DNA from 3 places in the Pseudomonas cerasi genome. Region 1 is predicted to be linked to each of the others. Evidence: riboswitches for the same ligand, from Rfam matches in the RefSeq annotation. Region 1 holds a riboswitch; each other region holds the start of a gene.
What was found. Region 1 has a riboswitch for cobalamin ahead of PI739_RS20575 (CbtB domain-containing protein). Riboswitches for the same ligand answer to the same signal wherever they lie in the genome.
Positions count from the first base shown of each region.

Region 2: linked by a shared signal. The riboswitch ahead of PI739_RS21060 (ABC transporter substrate-binding protein) and the one ahead of PI739_RS20575 (CbtB domain-containing protein) in region 1 are both predicted to bind cobalamin.
Region 3: linked by a shared signal. The riboswitch ahead of cobO (cob(I)yrinic acid a,c-diamide adenosyltransferase) and the one ahead of PI739_RS20575 (CbtB domain-containing protein) in region 1 are both predicted to bind cobalamin.

Region 1 is NZ_JAQJVM010000003.1:1,121,141-1,128,089, forward strand. Features, by position in the region: gene cobN (cobaltochelatase subunit CobN) at 1-2,535, opposite strand, end outside; gene cobW (cobalamin biosynthesis protein CobW) at 2,539-3,603, opposite strand; cobalamin riboswitch at 3,723-3,944, opposite strand; cobalamin riboswitch at 4,003-4,217, shown strand; gene PI739_RS20575 (CbtB domain-containing protein) at 4,317-4,499, shown strand; gene PI739_RS20580 (CbtA family protein) at 4,510-5,232, shown strand; gene PI739_RS20585 (cobalamin biosynthesis protein) at 5,210-5,659, shown strand; gene cobM (precorrin-4 C(11)-methyltransferase) at 5,692-6,441, shown strand; gene PI739_RS20595 (indolepyruvate ferredoxin oxidoreductase family protein) at 6,529-6,949, opposite strand, start outside.
Region 2 is NZ_JAQJVM010000003.1:1,249,232-1,256,180, forward strand. Features, by position in the region: gene PI739_RS21050 (phosphatase PAP2 family protein) at 1-508, opposite strand, end outside; gene pmrG (lipopolysaccharide core heptose(II)-phosphate phosphatase PmrG) at 475-1,170, opposite strand; cobalamin riboswitch at 1,487-1,685, shown strand; gene PI739_RS21060 (ABC transporter substrate-binding protein) at 1,816-2,829, shown strand; gene PI739_RS21065 (FecCD family ABC transporter permease) at 2,826-3,848, shown strand; gene PI739_RS21070 (ABC transporter ATP-binding protein) at 3,845-4,636, shown strand; gene PI739_RS21075 (peptidase U32 family protein) at 4,742-6,748, shown strand; gene PI739_RS21080 (GNAT family N-acetyltransferase) at 6,805-6,949, opposite strand, start outside.
Region 3 is NZ_JAQJVM010000002.1:515,897-522,845, reverse strand. Features, by position in the region: gene hda (DnaA regulatory inactivator Hda) at 1-274, shown strand, start outside; gene PI739_RS11540 (NAD-dependent deacylase) at 268-1,032, shown strand; gene PI739_RS11535 (C40 family peptidase) at 1,108-1,836, shown strand; gene PI739_RS11530 (C40 family peptidase) at 1,926-2,471, shown strand; gene PI739_RS11525 (PQQ-dependent sugar dehydrogenase) at 2,636-3,964, opposite strand; cobalamin riboswitch at 4,084-4,297, shown strand; gene cobO (cob(I)yrinic acid a,c-diamide adenosyltransferase) at 4,389-5,000, shown strand; gene PI739_RS11515 (cobyrinic acid a,c-diamide synthase CobB) at 5,026-6,321, shown strand; gene bluB (5,6-dimethylbenzimidazole synthase) at 6,318-6,949, shown strand, end outside.

The DNA.
Region 1 (6,949 bases):
GCTGGGACCTGCCGGCACGAAACGACCACTCAGGGCATCAAGCATGCCCTGCATTTCGCCGGGGCCGCAGGCATCCAGACGCGGTGCGACGACGTCACGCAGGCTGTCGAGGATCTGGGCCAGATCATCGTGTGCAGGCAAGTCAGTCAACGCTTCGCCCTGGATGACGCGTTCGATAAGGATGGCGGCGTAAAGCTCCAGCCGCTCTCGAGCATCGCCGGCACTGCGCCAGGGATCGCTGCTCAGGGCCTGCAATGCAGCGGGACGCGGGCCGGTCCAGGGTTCGGCCAATTCGCAGTTCAGCGGGTCGAAGTCCAGCTCGAACGCCTTGCTCAACGCACGCAACAGACTGGACTGCGCGCCACGCCCGTCACCACGCGGAATACGCAGCAGGGCCAGCAAGGTATCGATGCGCAGACGACCTTGCGGCGATTGACCGAAGATATGCAGACCATCGCGAATCTGCGATTCCTTCAGGTCACACAGGTAAGTGTCCAGCCGTGGCAGCCAGAGCGCCGCGTCGGCATCGCTGTCGAGGTTCTCGCCAAGCGCCAGTTCGCGGTCGATATGGGTTTCACGGACCAGCTCGAGAATGTCACGCTGCAGCTCGCGCGCGCGGCGCGGATCGAGCAATTGCGCTTCGTAGAATTCGTCGGCGAGCAGTTCCAGATTGCGTAACGGGCCGTAGGTCTCCGCGCGGGTCAGCGGCGGCATCAAGTGATCGATGATGACCGCCTGAGTGCGCCGCTTGGCCTGTGCGCCCTCGCCCGGATCGTTGACGATGAACGGATAGATGTTCGGCATGGCGCCCAGCACCGCGTCCGGCCAGCAGGTTCGCGACAACCCCACACCCTTGCCGGGCAGCCATTCGAGGTTGCCGTGCTTGCCGACATGCACCACCGCGTGCGCGCCGTAGGCCTTGCGTAGCCAGAAGTAGAACGCCAGATAGCCATGAGGTGGAACCAGATCCGGGTCGTGATACACCGCGCTCGGGTCGACCTGATAACCCCGTGCCGGTTGAATCCCGATGAAGGTGAGACCAAAGCGCAGCCCGGCGATCATCATCCGGCCGCTGCGAAACATCGGATCGGTGTCCGGCGTGCCCCAACGGGCGTTCACCGCGTCGCGATTTTCCTGCGGCAGTTCGTTGAACGCCGCCAGGTATTCCTCCAGCGCCATGCTCTGGTGACACGGGCGTTGGTCGATACTGTCCAGATCATTGGTCACGCCGCCGAGCAGTTGCTGGATCAGTTCAGTGCCAGTGTCCGGCAACGGCGCCAGCGGATAGCCCTCTGCCTGCATGGCGCGCAGGATATTCAGCGCCGCAGCAGGCGTATCGAGCCCCACACCATTGCCGATCCGCCCGTCGCGAGTCGGGTAGTTGGCGAGGATCAGCGCCACGCGCTTTTCGCCATTGGGCAGGCGCGCAAGCTCGATCCAGCGCCGCGCCAGTTGCGCGACGAAATCCATCCGGTCCGGCTGGGCGCGGTAGCAGACCACGTCCGACTGGCTGCGCTCACTGCGCCAGGCCAGGTCCTTGAAGCTGATCGGCCGGCTGATGATCCGTCCGTCCAGCTCCGGCAAGGCAATGTGCATCGCCAGATCACGAGCGCCAAGGCCCTGTTCGCTGGCCTGCCAGGCAGGCTCGTTGTCCTGCGCGCAGATGGCCTGAATGACCGGCACGTTGCGCCGAAACGGCCGCAGATGCGGCGCTTCCGGACTCGACTGGGCAAAACCGGTGGTATTGAGGATCAGCTCGGTTTCAGCCTCATCCAGCCAGTCCTCCACCTGAGTGAAACAGCCGGGCTCCTTGAGGCTGGCCACGGCTATGGGCAGCGGGTTGATGCCTTGCGCCTGCAAGCGCACACAGAACTCATCGATGAAACCGGTATTGGCGGCCTGCAGGTGCGAGCGATAGAACAGCAGCGCTACCACCGGCTGCTCGGCAAGCCAGTCTGCCTGCCAATCGGCAAGCTGCGCGCTTGCCAAACGCGGATGGTAGATCGCCATGCGCGGCAACGGCGCGGGCTCGACCCAGGAATAATCGCGGTCCAGCCAGCGACTGGCCATGCAGTTGTACAGTTGCAGCGCGTTTTGCAGGCCGCCCTGACGCAAAAACTGCCAGAGTCGGTCGCGCTCTACGGCAGGCACGGTGCTCAAATCACTCAGCTCTGGATCAGGGCGGTCATCACCCGGCACCAGAATGACCTGAACGCCGCGTGCCGCGAGCTCCATCAGCCGCTCGACGCCGTAGCGCCAGTAGCCAATACCGCCGTGCAGAGAAATCAGGATGACCTTTGCGTGACGCAGCACTTCATCGACGTACAGGTCGACAGAGGCGTGATTCTGGACCTGCATCGGGTTGGCCAGACGCAGGCTGGGGTAGTCTTCGGGGAGCTGCCGGGCAGCTTCGGCCAGCAGCGCCAGGCTGGAGTCGCCGCTGCAGAGAATCACCAGCTCGGCCGGGGTCTGGCCCAGATCGGCAATATTGTCGTCAGGTACGAAACCGCCGGGCTGGGTTCTCAGTAAATGCATGGGTCAGCCGGCAATCGCAGCGTTGAGTTGCGCTTGCAGGGCTGCGGCATCCAGCTCCTGACCAATCAGCACCAAGTGTGTGGCACGCTCTTCATCGGCACGCCAGGCGCGGTCGAAGTGCTTGTCGAAACGCGTCCCGACACCTTGAATCAGCAGGCGCATCGGCTTGCCGGGAATGGCCGCGAAGCCCTTCACACGAAGAATGCCGTGCTGCACCACCAACTGATTCAGTGCATCGAGCAGGACTTTCTCGTCAGCTTGCGGCAGTTTCAGGGATATCGAATCGAACGCGTCGTGATCGTGGTCATCATGATCGTCATCGTCGTGGTGATCATGGTGGGTCTTGCGCGCATCGATATGCAGTTCGGACTCGGCACCGACACCCAGCAACACGCTGATCGGCAGGCGACCACTGCTGGCTTCGATCACCTTGACGGCAGGCGGCAACTCTTCGGCAACTTCGGCACGCACCGTCGCCAGACCTTCGGCGTCGATCATGTCGGCCTTGTTGAGGATCACCAGATCAGCGCTGGCCAGTTGATCGGCAAACAGTTCGTGCAGGGGCGACTCGTGGTCCAGGTTGGGATCAAGTTTGCGCTGCGCATCGACCTGATCAGGGAAGGCAGCGAAAGTACCAGCCAGTACCGCCGGGCTGTCGACCACCGTAATCACCGCATCGACCGTGCAGGCGTTGCGGATTTCCGGCCATTGAAAAGCCTGGACCAGCGGCTTGGGCAGCGCCAGCCCCGAGGTTTCGATCAGGATATGGTCCAGATCACCACGGCGCGCGACCAGTTCGCGCATGACCGGGAAGAACTCTTCCTGCACGGTGCAGCACAGGCAGCCGTTGGCCAGTTCGTACACCCGGCCGTTGGCTTCTTCTTCGGTGCAGCCGATCGTGCACTGCTTGAGGATTTCTCCGTCGATGCCCAGCTCGCCGAACTCATTGACGATGACCGCAATGCGCCGCCCTTCGGCGTTGTCGAGCATGTGCCGCAACAGGGTGGTCTTGCCCGAGCCGAGGAAGCCGGTGACGATGGTGACGGGAAGCTTGGCCAGTGTTTTCATCAGGTGCCCTTTGGCAATGCGGCGGGCAAACAGGACGAGAACCGCATGCAGGACACGCAGATCGGATCGCCACCGGATCACCCCGCCCGGTTGTAGTGAGAATTCTCCAGGGCCGCAGCATGTGCGGCCCGTTCGAGGCAGGTCTCCTGGCTCACGGCGGCGTGCGGCAGGCAGTGAGAAACGCCGACACGCATTCATCGCGCCTTCCCGCCGCAGCAGTGGCTGTGCAATGAACATGACCGTTTACAGTTGCGGGGGCAGCTGCGGCTTGTACCGCATTCCCGTCTTAGCTCCACTGGGTGATGTTTTACCCAGGGAGAACCTCGAGTCAGCAAGGCTACGCAGTGACTGCAGACAGGTCAATCGTTCAGATTGACGCTGCCCTGCCGCCCATGCTCTCCTGTGCGCCTTGTTTCGGGTGCCCCTCACGGGGTGAAACGGGAAACCGGTGCGCTCGCGTTGTCGAGCAAGTCCGGTGCTGCCCCCGCAACGGTAAGCGAGAGTAGGTCTGATCCACTGTGCCGCTGGCATGGGAAGGTGACCTTGCAGGCTTTGACGCACTGACGTCCTGGCCCCTCGCGAGCCCGGAGACCGGCCCGATATGCTTGCAATGACAAACCCGCGGTGGGCGGGCGCAGTTGAAACCTCCGGCATCTGCCGGCAGGCTCTTTTGCGCGTTGCCCACTTGCCGATTACCAACAAGAGGGAACGCCATGTCGACCATCAGCAGCCACGCCGCCGCGCCCAGCTCCACACGCACTCAACGCCTGACAGCCGCCATCAGCGCTGCGCTTCTCGGCGCCTGCCTGGTGTACTTCGCCGGTTTCTCGCACATCGCGGCCGTGCACAACGCGGCACACGACACCCGTCACAGCGCTGCCTTTCCTTGCCATTGAGGGCCACACAATGTTCAAGCGAATCGCCTACACCGCAGGTTTCACCGGCCTGCTCGCCGCCCTGCTGCTGACCCTGCTGCAAAGCCTGTGGGTGGTGCCGCTGATCCAGCAGGCCGAGACCTACGAAAACGCGCCTGCCGAGCAACTGCATCAGCACACGGACGGCGCGTTGGCCGAACACAGCCATGCCCATGAAGAAGCGGCCTGGGAGCCCGAAAACGGTTGGCAGCGTGTGCTGTCCACCACCGGCGGCAACCTGGTGGTCGCGGTGGGCTTTGCGCTGATGCTTGCCGGGCTTTACACCCTGCGGGCACCGGGTCGCACCGTGCAAGGCGCATGGTGGGGGCTGGCCGGTTTTGCCGTGTTCGTGCTGGCCCCGACCCTTGGCCTGCCACCCGAACTGCCAGGCACGGCCGCCGCCGAGTTGAGTCAGCGTCAGCTATGGTGGCTCGGCGCTGCTGCGTCGACTGCCGTCGGGCTGGCCTTGCTGGTGTTCGGCCAGAACTGGCTGCTCAAAGCACTGGGTGTGGCGATTCTGCTGGTCCCGCATGTGCTTGGCGCGCCACAGCCGCTGGTCCATGAAAGCCTGGCTCCCGAGGCTCTGGAATCGCAGTTCATGATGGCCTCGCTGCTGACCAACGCGCTGTTCTGGGTCGCTCTGGGATTGATCAGTGCCTGGCTGTTCCGCAAAAACGATGTGCACGCCGACCATGTCGACCTGCATCAGGCCTGATCCAGTTACCCTTCAACCCGGCGCACCTCTGGTCGCCGGGCTGGGCTGTCGGCGCGGCTGCTCGGCTGCGCTGTTGCGCGATCTGCTTGAGCAAAGCCTGCAGGCACTTGAGCTGGACATTGCCCGGGTGACCGCGCTGGCGTCCATCGACCTGAAACAAACCGAGCCCGGTCTGCTTGAGCTGGCCGGGCAACTGGCAGTGCCACTGGTATGCTTCAACGCCGCGCAACTGGTAGCGTGGGAACTGCACCTGACGCACCGCTCTGCGCAGGTCTTCCAGAGCACTGGCTGTCATGGCGTCGCCGAAGGCTCGGCCCTGGCACTGGCGGCGCAACTGGGAGACGGTACGGCCACGCTGCTGATAGAACGACAGAAAAGCGCGCAGGCCACATTTGCCTTGGCAATCAGCCCTGCGCACAGCGGATAATCTCCCCGCGCTCATTCACCCCGGAGAATTCATTGACTGTCTATTTCATCGGCGCAGGCCCTGGCGATCCGGAGCTGATCACCGTCAAGGGACAACGCCTGATTCGCAACTGCCCGGTCATTATCTACGCAGGCTCGCTGGTCCCCCTCGCTGTGCTGGAAGGTCATCAGGCCGTGCAGGTGACCAACAGCGCCGAGCTGCATCTGGAGCAGATCATCGAGCTGATCAAGCGCGCACACGCACAGGGCCAGGATGTCGCACGCGTGCACTCCGGAGACCCGAGCCTGTATGGCGCTATCGGCGAGCAGATCCGCCATCTGCGCGAACTGGGCATTCCGTTCGAAATCATTCCGGGAGTGACCGCGACCGCTGCCTGCGCTGCATTGCTGGGCGTCGAGCTGACCCTGCCGGACGTTTCGCAAAGCGTGATTCTGACCCGCTATGCCGACAAGACCTCAATGCCCAGCGGCGAGGAACTGGCCAGTCTGGCCAGCCATCGGGCAACGATGGCGATTCATCTGGGGGTGAACAACCTGCAGCGGATCGTCGAAGAGCTCGTGCCACATTACGGCGCCGACTGCCCGATTGCCGTGGTGCACCGCGCCAGCTGGCCGGATCAGGACTGGGCCGTTGGCACGCTGGCGGATATTCAGGAAAAGGTACAGGCCAAGGGCTTTCGCCGTACAGCGCTGATTCTGGTCGGACGTGTGCTTGCCGATGACACCTTCAGCGAGTCCTCGCTGTACCGCGCCGGGCATGCCCACCTGTTCAGGCCGGTGTAGTCAGTACCTCTACGCGGCACGACGATCGCATTGCGTAATGAAAAGCGTGCCAACGCTGAGCTGGCACGCTGATTGGTATTGCCCTCCTCAGGCAGCCGCCTCATACAGCTTCGGCGCGGCCACTTCGCCGCTTTCCAGGCTCTTGCGCAGAATATCGGCCTGCACGGCAGCTGCTTTCATGGCGCTTTCCTTGATGTAGCCATAGCCGCGAATGCGTTCCGGCAGGCGTGCCAGACTCAAGGCGGTGTGGCGATTCTGCGCCTGAAGGTGCTGCAGGATCAGTTCGACATCGCTGACATAGCGATCAATCAGCGCCCTCTCCTGCTGACGCTCAAGGCTGCGACCGAACGGATCGAGCGCCGTACCACGGAGAAATTTGAACGCCGCCAGCACATCGAAAGCGCGCAGCATCCACGGGCCAAAGCTGCGTTTGCGTGGCAGGCCCGTGTGCGGGTCGCGCTTGGCCAGCCACGACGGTGCCAGATGAAACTCCAGTCGATAGTCACCT
Region 2 (6,949 bases), 130 kb from region 1:
GCGCCTGACTGCCACCGTACAAGGTAGTCTCGACAGGACAGTAAACGCTGGTATGGCTTTTCAGGTAATGGATCATAGCGGTGCTCAGCGCAAAGGCAACGATGACGAAAAAGAAGTCCAGCCGGTGCCTGCGTGCAAAGCGCAGGAAGGTGCCCAACCGAGAGCCCGTCAGCCGCCTCGCGAGGCGCGAATCATCATATTTTTCCAGCAACGGCCAGACAAAGGACAGCATCGCACCAATGATCGCCAGCTCTCCGGTCCAGTTCGGAAGGATCCGCGCCCATCTGTGCGTGATGTTCTCGAACAGATGGCTCTGGCCGATGGGAAACACCCCGGCCGTCGAATCGAAAAACAGGTCACTCAGTTGCCGGTCGATCGTGGTCAGGTCGAAGGTGACGAAGACCAGTAACGCGAAAAACACCGGTACACCCAGGTTGATGCCGTAGAACCGCAGCCTGGCGCTGGAAGATGTCGTCAATTGAATTGCTCGCTGTTGAGGTTTGCCCATTGCCCGGCATTCAGGGAGCCGAGGATTTTCGGCGGATGGCTGCCGTCTATTTTTACGAAAAACGCTTGGGCGTACTCACTGGAGCGCTCGCCGCCAGGTACGCCGACCTTGCGCTCGAACTGATCGATGCAGCCACTGTGGGTCACCAGCACCATGTTCTCGCCGCTGACCTTGTGGGCCTGCACCGCTTTCATGAAGCCGCTGTCACAGTCGTTGATCCAGTCCTGGCCAGCCACCGCGTGCCCGGCCAACAGTTGCGCAGTCTGTTGCGTGCGGGTCTTGGGGCTGGCGATAATGCGCGCGTGGTCCATACCCATTTTCTGCAACCCGGCGCCCACCGCCAGAGCGGCGTCGCGGCCGTTGGAGGTAATGCCGTCGGCGTCGCTCATGCACGGGTTGCTCGAGCGGTCACAGCGTTCGGCGTGGCGAATCATCACCACCACATTGCCTTGCCGCCAGTGCTCGCGAAGGCCGGAAACGCTCAGGTTGCTGCCGACCCCCAGGTCCACCACATGCACGCCTGAGAACGCCGAGTAGAACCATGCACAGATAGCCGTCAGCACGACGGCAACGGACATCGATACGATGTGCCGATGCAATTTGTAGCGCTGACTGGTGCCCGAACGGGGAAGTACATTCTTGTTGATTATCGTGTCGGTCAAGGGACCACTCCTGCCATGAACCTATGTGTGGCGTTGACCCAGGGAGTGCCCGAGGTCTGTGCCGCTCCCGTGCAGGCAAGATAGGTTCAGCATCGTCCCGATGCGGTGAAGAAGATGTGAAAAACGTGTTGTGGCCCAGCGCCATGTTTTTCACGCGAACGCTCTGGAATGGGCCTTTGCGGTTTTACGGACGTGAACATGAAGATAATTTAAGCGTTTTTCCCGAAAGTTCAGTGCCCATCGGGACGGTTTTGGACCCACAGACCGTGTGCTGCAGCAGCTGTGCGCAAAGGATTAGCCACTAAAACGCTTATCGTTTACCATGCCGCGCGTCGGTTTCCGAGAGGAACTAACAGGGAATTCGCACGCCTTTCTCACCAGGCGAAAAACGAAACTGCCCCCGCAACTGTAGGCACCGAGCCTGCTCCATGACTGCCACTGGATCGTGATCCGGGAAGGCCGGAGCCTGGCGATGACGTGTCAGTCAGGAGACCTGCCGACCCGCTTCAATCCACTAACCGGCGGGGTGTCCGGGAAGGACATCCGCACGCGTCGGCATTTCCTGTCGTGCCCGGTGATCATCCGGGGATGTGTTTCCTGATGTGCATTGCGCCCTGGCACCTGCTCCAACGGAGACCGCATTTCATGTCGCTGCCCCGCCTCGCCGCATTCGCTGCCAGCCTGACGCTGTCCACCCTGGCCCTCGCCGCCCCCACTCAGTACCCGCTGACCCTTGAAAACTGTGGCGCGACCCTGACCTTCCAGCATGCGCCGACCAAGGCTGTCACCATTGGCCAGGCCGGCACCGAAATGCTTTACGAACTGGGCCTGGGCGACAGACTGGTCGGCACTTCCCTGTGGTTCAACAATGTATTGCCACGCTTCAAGGCGCAGAACGACAAGGTCGAGCGCCTGGCCGACAACGAGCCCAGTTTCGAGGCAGTGATTGGCAAGCGACCGGAACTGGTGGCCGTGCAACTGGAGTGGATGGTCGGCAAACAGGGCGTGGTCGGCACCCGCGAGCAGTTCCATGACCTGAAGATACCCACCTACATCCTGCCGTCCGACTGCGAAGGCAAGGACAATCTGGTCGGTGCCGATGGCACACGCCTGGAGCCGTTCCGCATCGACACCATCTACAAGAGCATCGAGCAACTGGCGCAGATTTTCGATGTGCGGGATCGCGGCGACGCGCTGGTTGCCGACCTCAAGGCCCGCCTGAGCGCAGCGATCGCCAACGTCCGGCAGAACAAGGCCAATGACGTCTCGGCGCTGTTCTGGTTCTCCAGCTCCGACCTCGCCAGCGACCCTTTCGTGGCCGGCCGCAAAGGCATTCCGGACTTCATGCTCAACAGCCTGGGCATGCGCAATATCGTTCAGTCCGACGAGGAATGGCCGACTGTGGGCTGGGAAACCATCGCCAAAGCCAACCCGAGCATTCTGGTCATCGCGCGCATGGATCGCCGCCGCTTCCCGGCCGACGATTACCTGAAAAAAATCGAATTCCTCAAGACCGACCCGGTGACCCGCAACATGGACGCGGTCAAGCATGACCGGATCGTGATCATCGACGCCGAGGGCATGCAGGCGGGCCTGCGCCTGTTCACCGGGTTCGAGGAACTGGCTGACGCCGCCAACCGTTTCAACGCTGCCAAATGAGATTGCCGATAGCGTTGGTTCATGTGCTCTGGGTCTCGGCAGTGCTGGTGCTGGCGATCATGATCGGAGCCGCGATCGGCGAAACCTCGATCAGCCTGAACGTGGTTTTCCAGGTGCTGGCCAACAAACTCTGGGGCGCTGGCTATGTACTCGACCCTATAGACGAAGGCATCGTCTGGAACTACCGGCTGACCCGCGCCATTGTCGCGGCGGCCTGCGGGGCCGGGCTGGCGATCTGTGGTGTGGTGTTGCAATCGTTATTGCGCAACCCGCTGGCAGACCCGTATCTGCTGGGGATTTCCGCAGGGGCTTCGACCGGCGCGGTACTGGTCGCCATTCTGGGCTTTGGTGCAGGTGCGATCTCAATGTCGGCAGGCGCCTTTGTCGGGGCCGTGGCGGCGTTTTCGCTGGTCGCCCTGCTGGCGCATTCCTCACGCGGCACTACGGCAGCCGGGCAGATCATTCTGGCCGGGATCGCCGGGTCGCAACTGTTCAATGCCCTGACCTCGTTTCTGATCACCAAATCGGCAAGCTCCGAGCAGGCACGCGGCATCATGTTCTGGCTGCTGGGTAACCTCAGCGGTGTGCGCTGGCACTCGGTCTGGCTGGCTGTGCCGACAGTACTGGCAGGCCTGCTGGTGTGCCTCTGGCACCGGCGAGCGCTGGACGCGTTCACCTTCGGCAGCGACTCGGCGGCATCACTGGGGATCGCGGTACGGCGCGTGCAGATCATCCTGATCGCCAGCGCTGCGCTGGTCACCGCGGTGATGGTCTCGATTGTCGGCTCCATCGGCTTCGTCGGGCTGGTGATCCCGCACGCGGTGCGGATGCTGGTCGGTGTCCGGCACGCCCGGCTGGTGCCGTTGAGCGCCTTGAGCGGCGCACTGTTTCTGATCGCTGCCGATATCCTTTCGCGCACCCTGATCAAGGGGCAGGCGCTGCCGATCGGGGTGATTACCGCACTGATCGGCGCACCGGTCTTCGCTTTGATTCTTATCCGGGGCAACAGCACGCGATGAATGCCTTACCTCATCCGCTCAGTGCACCGGTACTCGGTTGTTCCGGTCTGGGTTATTCGGTACGTGGCGCAGCGCTGCTGCGCGATGTCGACCTGAGCATTGCCGCAGGTGAAACCCTGGCCGTGGTCGGTCCCAACGGCTCGGGCAAATCCACCCTGCTCAAGCTACTGGCCGGTATTCAGAAGCCGGTCAGCGGCTCGGTCAGCCTGGGCGGGCGAGCACTTGAGGCCTTGAGCCGCAGGGACGTGGCGCGCCTGCTGGCGGTGGTCGAGCAGCAGGCTGAAACCAGCGACGCCGTGACCGTGCTGGATGCCGTCGAACTGGGCCGCACGCCCTGGCTGTCGGCACTCGAGCCGTGGAGCTCCGAGGACGATGCAATCGTTCGCCAGGCGCTGCAGGATGTGGACATGCTGCACCTGAAAAAACGCGCCTGGCACACCTTGTCCGGTGGCGAGCGGCAACGTGTTCACATCGCCAGGGCGCTGGCGCAACGGCCGCAGATCCTTCTGCTGGACGAACCGACCAATCATCTGGACATCCAGCATCAACTGACCATCCTCGGCCTGGTCAGGGCCCTGCCGGTGACCACCGTAATTGCCCTGCACGATCTGAATCAGGCGCTGGACTGCGACCGTGTGGCGGTCATGGAAAAGGGTCGGCTGGTCGCGCTGGGTGCGCCGCTCGAGGTACTGACTCCGGAACGCTTGCTGAGCACCTTCGGCGTGGTGGCGCACTGGCTGACAGACCCCAGTGACGGGGCGAAGATTCTGCGCCTGCGCTCGCGCTGAACCACGCCGATGGTCAGTCCGGCACCTGCTGCCATCTGCAACAGGTGCACCGCGCGGTCTGTGGCACTACAATGCGCGCTTTGCCCGCAGCCGGATCCCGTTGCCATGTCGTTACCCAAGCACCACCTGGAATTGCTCAGCCCTGCACGGGATGTGACCATCGCCCGTGAAGCCATCCTGCATGGTGCCGATGCGGTGTATATCGGCGGGCCGAGCTTTGGTGCGCGGCACAACGCCTGTAACGAGGTCAGCGACATTGCCGAGCTGGTCAAATTCGCGCACCGCTACCACGCGCGGATCTTTACCACCATCAACACCATCCTCCATGACGACGAGCTGGAGCCCGCGCGCAAGCTGATTCACCAGCTCTACGACGCCGGCGTGGATGCGTTGATCGTGCAGGACCTCGGGGTGATGGAGATGGACATTCCGCCCATCGAGCTGCACGCCAGCACGCAAACCGATATTCGCACCCTGAGCCGGGCGAAGTTTCTCGATCAGGCCGGTTTCTCGCAGCTGGTGCTGGCCCGGGAACTGAATCTGCAGGAAATCCGCGCAATCGCCGATGAAACCGATGCGGCCATCGAATTCTTCATCCACGGCGCCCTGTGCGTGGCGTTCTCCGGGCAGTGCAATATTTCCCACGCGCAAAACGGCCGCAGCGCCAACCGTGGCGACTGCTCGCAGGCCTGCCGCCTGCCGTACACCCTCAAGGATGATCAGGGTCGCGTTGTGGCCTTCGAAAAGCATCTGTTGTCGATGAAAGACAACAATCAGAGCGCCAACCTGCGTGCTTTGGTGGACGCCGGCGTGCGCTCGTTCAAGATCGAAGGGCGCTACAAGGATGCGGGCTACGTGAAAAACATCACGGCCTATTATCGCCAGCGTCTGGACGAGATTCTCGAAGACCGCACGGACCTCGCACCCGCTTCCAGCGGCCGTACCGCGCACTTTTTCGTGCCGGACCCGGAAAAGACCTTTCATCGCGGCAGCACCGATTATTTCGTCAGCGACCGCAAGATCGACATCGGCGCGTTCGACACGCCGACCTTCACCGGTCTGGCGGTGGGCACCGTTGAAAAGCTCGGCAAGCGCGACCTGATCGCCGTGACCCACGAGCCGCTGTCCAACGGCGACGGCCTCAATGTGCAGATCAAGCGTGAAGTGGTGGGCTTCCGTGCCAACATCGCCGAGCTCAAGGGCGAGTTCGAAGAGGACGGCCAGAAGCGCTGGCGCTATCGCGTAGAGCCCAACGAGATGCCCGCAGCGCTGTCGCGCGTACGCCCCAATCATCCGCTGAACCGCAACCTGGACCACAACTGGCAACAGGCGCTGCTCAAGACCTCGGCCGAACGTCGTATCGGCGTTCAGTGGCAGGTTACGCTGCGCGAAGATCACTTGAGCCTGGAAGCCACCAGCGAAGAAGGCGTGAGCGTCACGGTCGGTCTCGATGGACCGTTTGGCGCGGCCAACAAGCCCGAACAGGCGCTGGATCAGTTGCGTGACCTGCTCACTCAACTGGGCACCACGATCTATCATGCCCAGGACGTCAGGCTTGACGCGCCACAGGCGTTCTTCGTACCCAACTCGCAGCTCAAGACCCTGCGCCGCGACGCCATCGAGGCACTGACCGGAGCGCGAATCAAGGCTCATCCGCGCGGTGGCCGCAAGGCGGAGACGACCCCGCCACCGGTGTACCCGGAGTCGCATCTGTCTTTTCTGGCCAACGTCTACAACCAGAAGGCTCGCGACTTCTATCATCGCCACGGCGTACAGCTGATCGACGCGGCCTACGAGGCCCACGAAGAGACCGGCGAAGTGCCCGTGATGATCACCAAGCATTGCCTGCGCTTCTCGTTCAACCTGTGCCCGAAACAGGCCAAAGGTGTGACGGGCGTGCGCACCAAGGTCGCGCCGATGCAACTGGTGCACGGTGATGAAGTGTTGACCCTCAAGTTCGATTGCAAGCCTTGCGAAATGCACGTGATCGGCAAGATGAAAGGTCACATTCTCGACTTGCCGCTCCCCGGCAGCGCGGCGGCCAAATCGGTGGTCGGCCATATCACACCGGAAGACCTGCTCAAGACTGCGCGTCAGCGTTCTCCGCACTGATCGGTACAAGGGGGTTGGCGCCCTGCCAGCCCCTTTCGTCTTCTGACAAAGCCCTCTTAAAGAACGCGCTCCATATGGGTCGTGTTCCACACCGGATCGCTCTCCACATCGGTCACGGCAAAGCCTTGTTTCTCCCAGAAACGGATCGCGCCGGGCAGAAACGGATGGGTATGCAGGTACAAAACCTCTATGCCACCTGCC
Region 3 (6,949 bases), on a different contig from region 1:
GCCGGTAAAGCTTCCCGACCTGAAATCGCGCCTGACCATGGCATTGGTGTTCCAGATGCGCGGTCTGTCCGACGAGGACAAGCTGCGCGCCTTGCAACTGCGTGCCTCTCGGCGTGGTCTGCACCTGACCGACGATGTCGGGCATTTCATCCTGACGCGTGGTACACGCAGCATGAGCGCGCTGTTCGAATTGCTCGAGCGCCTCGATCAGGCGTCACTCCAGGAAAAGCGCAAGCTGACCATTCCCTTCCTTAAAGAGACCCTCGGGTGGTAGATCAGGCGCTGTTGATGCAGACGGCGGCTGCCTTGCGCCATGCACAACGGATTCTGGTGATCACCGGGGCGGGTTTGTCTGCCGATTCGGGGTTGCCGACCTACCGTGGTGTGGGCGGGCTTTACAATGGCAAGACCGATGATGGCCTGCCTATCGAAATGGCCCTGTCCGGGCCCATGCTGCGCCGTGACCCCGAGCTGTGCTGGAAGTACATCGCTGAACTGGGCAGGGCGTGTCTGGGTGGCGAACCGAATATCGCGCATTACGCCATCGCCCAGTTGCAACGCATCAAACCCGAGTGCTGGGTGCTGACCCAGAACGTCGACGGTTATCACCGTGCGGCGGGCAGTCCGCCGGAGCGCCTGATCGAAATTCACGGGCAACTCTCGCCACTGTTTTGCCAATCCTGCGGTGCTGAGGATTCGCAATTGAGTGAGCACTTGCAGCGCCCTTTGCCCCCCTTATGCCCGGCATGTAGTGGCATTTTGCGACCGTCCGTCGTTCTTTTTCAGGAAATGCTTCCCGAAAAAGCCCTGGAAACACTGTATGAACAGCTGGCTAAAGGCTATGACGCAGTGCTGAGTATCGGCACCACCGCAAGCTTCCCCTACATTCACGAACCGGTCATTCGCACCAGGGTTTCCGGGGGTTTTACCGCAGAAATCAATCCGCAGCCGACGGACCACAGCGCGCAGATGGACGTCTTTTTGCCGTACCGCGCGGCACATGTCATGGCCGAACTCATAAGTCACATCTAGTTCGATTGAATTTGCAAATCACCTTCATAAAAGGCATAGTCTCGCCATCTTAACTAGTCAGCCACGGTTGTGCCCATGCAAGTTGTTCGCTTCGCACCCCTCGTGCCTCTCGCACTCGTTACATTTCTCTTCGGTTGCTCGGCCAATATGCCGGTCGCACAGCAGGAACAGGCCCAGCCAGTTCCACGCTATCAGAGCGCGATCAATGCCAATGCCCAGTCCGCAGCCCGTCGCGCCGACGCGGCAGTCCTGCAGGACGAGCTCGCTACCGAAGACGAACTGGCCCAGTTCGCTGATAACAAGTCTTACCAACTGCCGGCCCTGGCCGACAGCATCCTGGAGCGTGGCAAGTCGCTGATCGGCACACGCTACAAGTTCGGCGGCACGTCGACTTCTTCGGGTTTCGATTGCAGCGGCTTCATCGGTTATCTGTTTCGCGAAGAGGCCGGCATGAGCCTGCCACGTTCCACGCGTGAAATGATCAACGTCAACGCACCTCTGGTGGCGCGCAACAAGCTTCAGCCGGGCGATGTGCTGTTCTTCAGTACTCGCGGTCGCGGTCAGGTCAGCCACGCAGCGATCTACGCCGGTAATCGGCAGTTCATCCACTCCAGCAGTCGCCGCAGCGGCGGTGTGCGCATCGACAGCCTCGATGACGCCTACTGGAGCAAGACCTTCATCGAGGCCAAGCGGCCGCTGGCGATGGCCCCGGGTACTGTTGCAGTAAAATCGACACCTGAAGTAACGCAGACAACGGCGATGACTTCGACTACAGTCAAGACCGCGCCCAAGCGGCGTAAATAAATAGAACGCGCAGTACAAGACCTTCGGGTCTTTCTGCGTTTTTGAGCTTCTCGGCAGCGTAAGCCGCATCCGGATAGGTTGTTGTGGTTATGTCGATTGCGTTGCGCCTGTTAGTCATTTCTGTTGCTGCGTTGCTCGGTGCCTGCGCCAGCGCGCCGCCCCCGCCCAAAGCGCCCCGGATCGTTCAGCGTCCGGTGGTCACTGCTCCTCCCCAGATTCTTTCTCCAGCTGCCGAAGACGTGCTGTTTCGTGCGTTGGGGCTGGTTGGCACGCCTTATCGCTGGGGCGGCAACACGCCTGACTCCGGTTTCGATTGCAGCGGTCTTATAGGTTATGTCTATCGTGACGCGGCTGGCATTTCCCTGCCACGTTCCACGCGCGAGATGATCGTGATGGGCGCACCGAATATTCGCCGCGAGCAACTGCAGTCAGGTGATCTGGTGTTCTTTGCCACGTCAGGTGGTTCGCAGGTGTCGCATGCGGGGATTTACGTGGGCGAAGGCCGCTTCGTGCATGCGCCGGCCACCGGTGGCACGGTCAAGCTCGACAGCCTCGACAAGCCTTACTGGCAGAGAGCCTACCTCAACGCCAAGCGCGTGATTCAGCCGTCCAGTCTGGCGCAGAATCGGCCTTAGGCAGGAACCGCTGATCAGCGGCTCCCCCCAGCTCCAGCCTCAGGATCGGACGCAGAGCGTCCAGAAAGGCGTGTCCACGCTGGAGCGTGGCACGCTGGGGATCGCCGTAGCTGTGTCGGCCTCTTCGCGAGCAAGCTCGCTCCCACAGGAATCACCGCTCGGCGTTACTGAGCAGTCTTGGTTGATGTCACGCGCCAGATCTTGTTGCCGACATCGTCGGCCACCAGCAAACCGCCGCGCTGGTCATTGACCACGCCAACCGGACGGCCCATGGCTTTTTCATCCTTGTTGAGGAAGCCGGTCAACACATCGACCGGTGTGCCGTTGGGTTTGCCGCCACTGAATGGAATGAACACCACCTTATAGCCGCTGTGCGGTTTGCGGTTCCATGAGCCGTGCTGGCCAATGAACAGGCCTTCGTTGAACGGTGCAGCCAGTGTCTTGCCGTCAGCGAACACCAGGCCCAGCGAAGCGGTGTGCGGACCGACTGCGTAATCCGGGGCAATCGCCTTGGCGACCAGTGCCGGGTTCTGCGGCTTGACGCGCTCGTCGACATGCTGGCCGTAGTAGCTGTAAGGCCAGCCGTAGAATGCGCCGTCCTGCACCGAGGTGACGTAGTCAGGCACCAGATCGCTGCCGATCTCGTCGCGCTCGTTGACCGCCGTCCACAGTTTGCCGGTCTTCGGCTCCCAATCCATGCCGTTGGGGTTGCGCAGGCCCGACGCGAAGATCCGGTGGTTGCCGGTGGCCGCGTCCACTTCCCAGATCGCCGCACGACCCTCTTCCTTGTCCATGCCGTTTTCGGCCACGTTGCTGTTGGAGCCCACGGTCACGTACAGCTTGCTGCCATCCTTGCTGGCGATGACATTCTTGGTCCAGTGGTGATTGAGCGTGCCGCCCGGCAGGTCGACCACCTTGGTCGCCTGCGCGCTGATCGAGGTCTGCCCTGATTCATACGGGAAGCTGATCAGGCGATCGGTATCGGCGACATACAGCTTGTTGCCCACCAGGGTCATGCCGAACGGCGAATTGAGGTTTTGCAGGAAAACCGTGCGCGTCTCTGCCACACCGTCCTTGTCTACGTCGCGCAGCAACGTGATGCGGTTGGCGCTGGGCACACCGGCACCGGCGCGGCCCATGACTTTTTCCATCACCCAGCCGCGAATGCCTTTGGAGTCATCCGGTTTGGCGGGCGAATTGGTTTCTGCGACCAGCACGTCACCGTTGGGCAACACATACAGCCAGCGCGGGTGGTCGAGGTTTTCGGCGAACGCAGCCACTTGTGTGCCCGGCGCGGCGACCGGCTTGGCGCCTTTTTCCCAGCCTACGGCAGGGGCGATGTTGACGGTCGGGATCAGCGTCTTGTTGGGCTCCGGCAGCTTGGGCGAGGGGCCTGTTCCATCCGAGACTTGCAGTCTCGAAGACTCGCCGCAGGCAGCGAGGCCGCCGGCGACCAGAAGCAACACTGCGTAGTGGGGGCTGAGTTTGAACATTGTCGATCTCCATTAACAAGGGCATGGTCCAGTAACTGATAGAGGCACCGCCAACCCGCTAGGTTCAATCACGTTCCGCGGCGACGGTGTCGATTGACGCTCCCGGTCCAACCCTCTACCCTTCGCGGTTTGTTTCAGGTGCTCTGCAATCCCCGATTGGCAGAGTGAAACAGGGAAGCCGGTGTGGGTCGACAGATCCGATCCCGGCGCTGCCCCCGCAACGGTAAATGAGTCAAGGCTGTGCCTGACGCCACTGTGTTTCGACATGGGAAGGCGCGCAGCCGGGGTGACCCGCTCATGAGCCCGGAGACCGGCCTGAATCACTCAATGACATCACGGAGGGTGATGTTCTGTGCAGGGCGTTGCCGTGCTGTCCAGTGCTGTCCTTCCGTCTGTTGTCGCCTGCCCCGAGCGGAGAACCCAGATGAACGAATCCCCCGAACGCGACGAACGCCATCTGGCGCGCATGCAGCGCAAGAAAGCCGTCATGGACGAGCGTATCGCCAGCTCGCCCAACGAGTGCGGCCTGCTGCTGGTATTGACCGGCAATGGCAAGGGCAAGAGCAGCTCGGCATTCGGCATGCTCGCCCGCGCCATGGGCCACGACATGCAGTGTGGTGTGGTGCAGTTCATCAAGGGCCGCAACAGCACGGGCGAAGAAATGTTTTTCCGCCGTTTCCCCGAGCAGGTGCGCTATCACGTAATGGGTGAGGGCTTCACCTGGGAAACCCAGGATCGCCAGCGCGACATCGCCGCCGCCGAAGCCGCCTGGGCCGTGTCTCAGGAAATGCTTCGCGATCCGGCCATTGGTCTGGTGGTGCTCGACGAACTGAACATCGCCCTCAAACATGGCTACCTCGACCTTGAACAAGTGCTCAGCGACCTGCAGGCACGTCCGCCGATGCAGCATGTATTGGTGACTGGCCGCGGTGCCAAAGCCGAATTGATCGACCTGGCCGATACCGTTTCCGAGATCGGCGTGGTCAAGCACGCGTTTCAGGCCGGTATTCGTGCGCAGAAAGGTATCGAGCTGTGAACCCTTCATCATTGAGCGCATTGCAATGAGAGCCCCGCGTGATTGTCCGGCGGTATTGATCGCTGCGCCTGCCTCCGGGCAAGGCAAAACCACGGTGACCGCTGCACTGGCACGCTTGCACCGCAACCAGGGGCGCAAGGTCCGGGTGTTCAAGTGCGGCCCGGACTTTCTTGACCCGATGATTCTTGAGCGGGCCAGTGGTGCGCCGGTCTATCAACTGGACATGTGGATGGTCGGTGCCGATGAAAGCCGTCGCCTGTTGTGGGAGGCGGCTGACGAGGCGGACCTGATTCTGATCGAAGGGGTCATGGGGCTGTTCGACGGCACGCCGTCGAGCGCCGACCTGTCCCGGCATTTTGGCGTGCCGGTACTCGGTGTGATCGACGGCACGGCCATGGCGCAGACGTTTGGCGCACTGGCGCTGGGCCTGGCGCGCTATCAGCCTGATCTGCCGTTCGCCGGCGTGCTGGCCAATCGCGTCGGCACGGTACGCCATGCGCAGTTGCTGGAGAACAGCCTGACCGAAGGCCTGCGCTGGTACGGCGCACTGTCCCGGGAAGTCGGCTTCGAATTGCCCAGCCGTCATCTGGGGTTGGTCCAGGCCAGTGAGCTCAATGATCTGGACGTGCGTCTGGACATGGCTGCTGCGGCGCTGGCCAGCACCTGTGAAGTGGCTTTGCCGCCGGCCGTGACCTTTACCGCGCCCGACCCGGTTCATGTCGAACCGCTGCTGCGCGGCGTACGCATTGCCATCGCACGCGATGAAGCCTTTGCCTTTCTGTATGGCGCGAGCCTGGAACTGCTGAGGAACATGGGCGCCGAGCTGAGTTTCTTCTCGCCGGTCCATGATCGCGAGCTTCCCGAGGCCGACAGCCTGTACCTGCCCGGTGGCTACCCGGAGCTGCACCACGTGGCGTTGGCCGCCAATGGCACAATGCAGGCTTCGATCAGGGCTCACCATATTGCCGGCAAGCCGATTCTTGCCGAGTGCGGCGGCATGCTCTATTTGCTCGAAGCCCTGACCGATGTCGAGGGCGTGCGCGCCGAACTGGTCGGCTTGCTGTCCGGTGAAGCGGTCATGCAGAAGCGTCTGGCGGCGCTGGCCTTGCAGGCCGTCGAGCTGCCCGAGGGCACGCTGCACGGCCATACCTATCACCACTCGCTGACCAGCACCGAGCTGCAGCCGATTGCGCGTGGCGTCAGCCCCAATGGCGGGCGCGGCGCAGAAGCGGTCTATCGTTTGGGTCGTCTGACCGCGTCCTACGTGCATTTCTATTTTCCTTCCTGCCCCCGGGCGATTGCGGCGCTGTTCAAACCATGACCGAGCAAGCGTTCAGCCCCGAAGAGCGGGCTGCGGTGTACCGCGCTATCGCCGAACGTCGCGACATGCGCCACTTCATCGGTGGTGCGGTCGCGCCCGAGCTATTGGCGCGCGTGCTCGAAGCTGCGCATCAGGCTCCCAGCGTCGGGCTGATGCAGCCGTGGCGCTTCATCCGCATCAGCGATCCGCTATTGCGCGGCAGGATGCAGGCGCAGGTAGAGGAGGAGCGTGTTCGTACCGCCGAGGCGCTGGGGGAGCGAACCGACGAGTTCATGAAGCTCAAGGTCGAAGGCATCAACGACTGCGCAGAAGTGCTGGTCGCCGCGCTGATGGAAGGGCGTGAGCAACACATTTTCGGGCGTCGCACCTTGCCCGAAATGGACATGGCATCGCTGTCCTGCGCGATCCAGAACCTGTGGCTGGCATCGCGTGCAGAAGGCCTGGGCATGGGCTGGGTGTCGCTGTTCGACCCCGAGGCATTGGCCGAACTGCTGGGCATGCCTGACGGCGCGAAGCCGCTGGCGATCATTTGCCTGGGGCCGGTCAAGGAATTCTATCCTGCGCCAATGCTGGTGATGGAAGGCTGGGCGCAGGCGCGTCCGCTGCACGAGCTGCTGTACGAGAATCA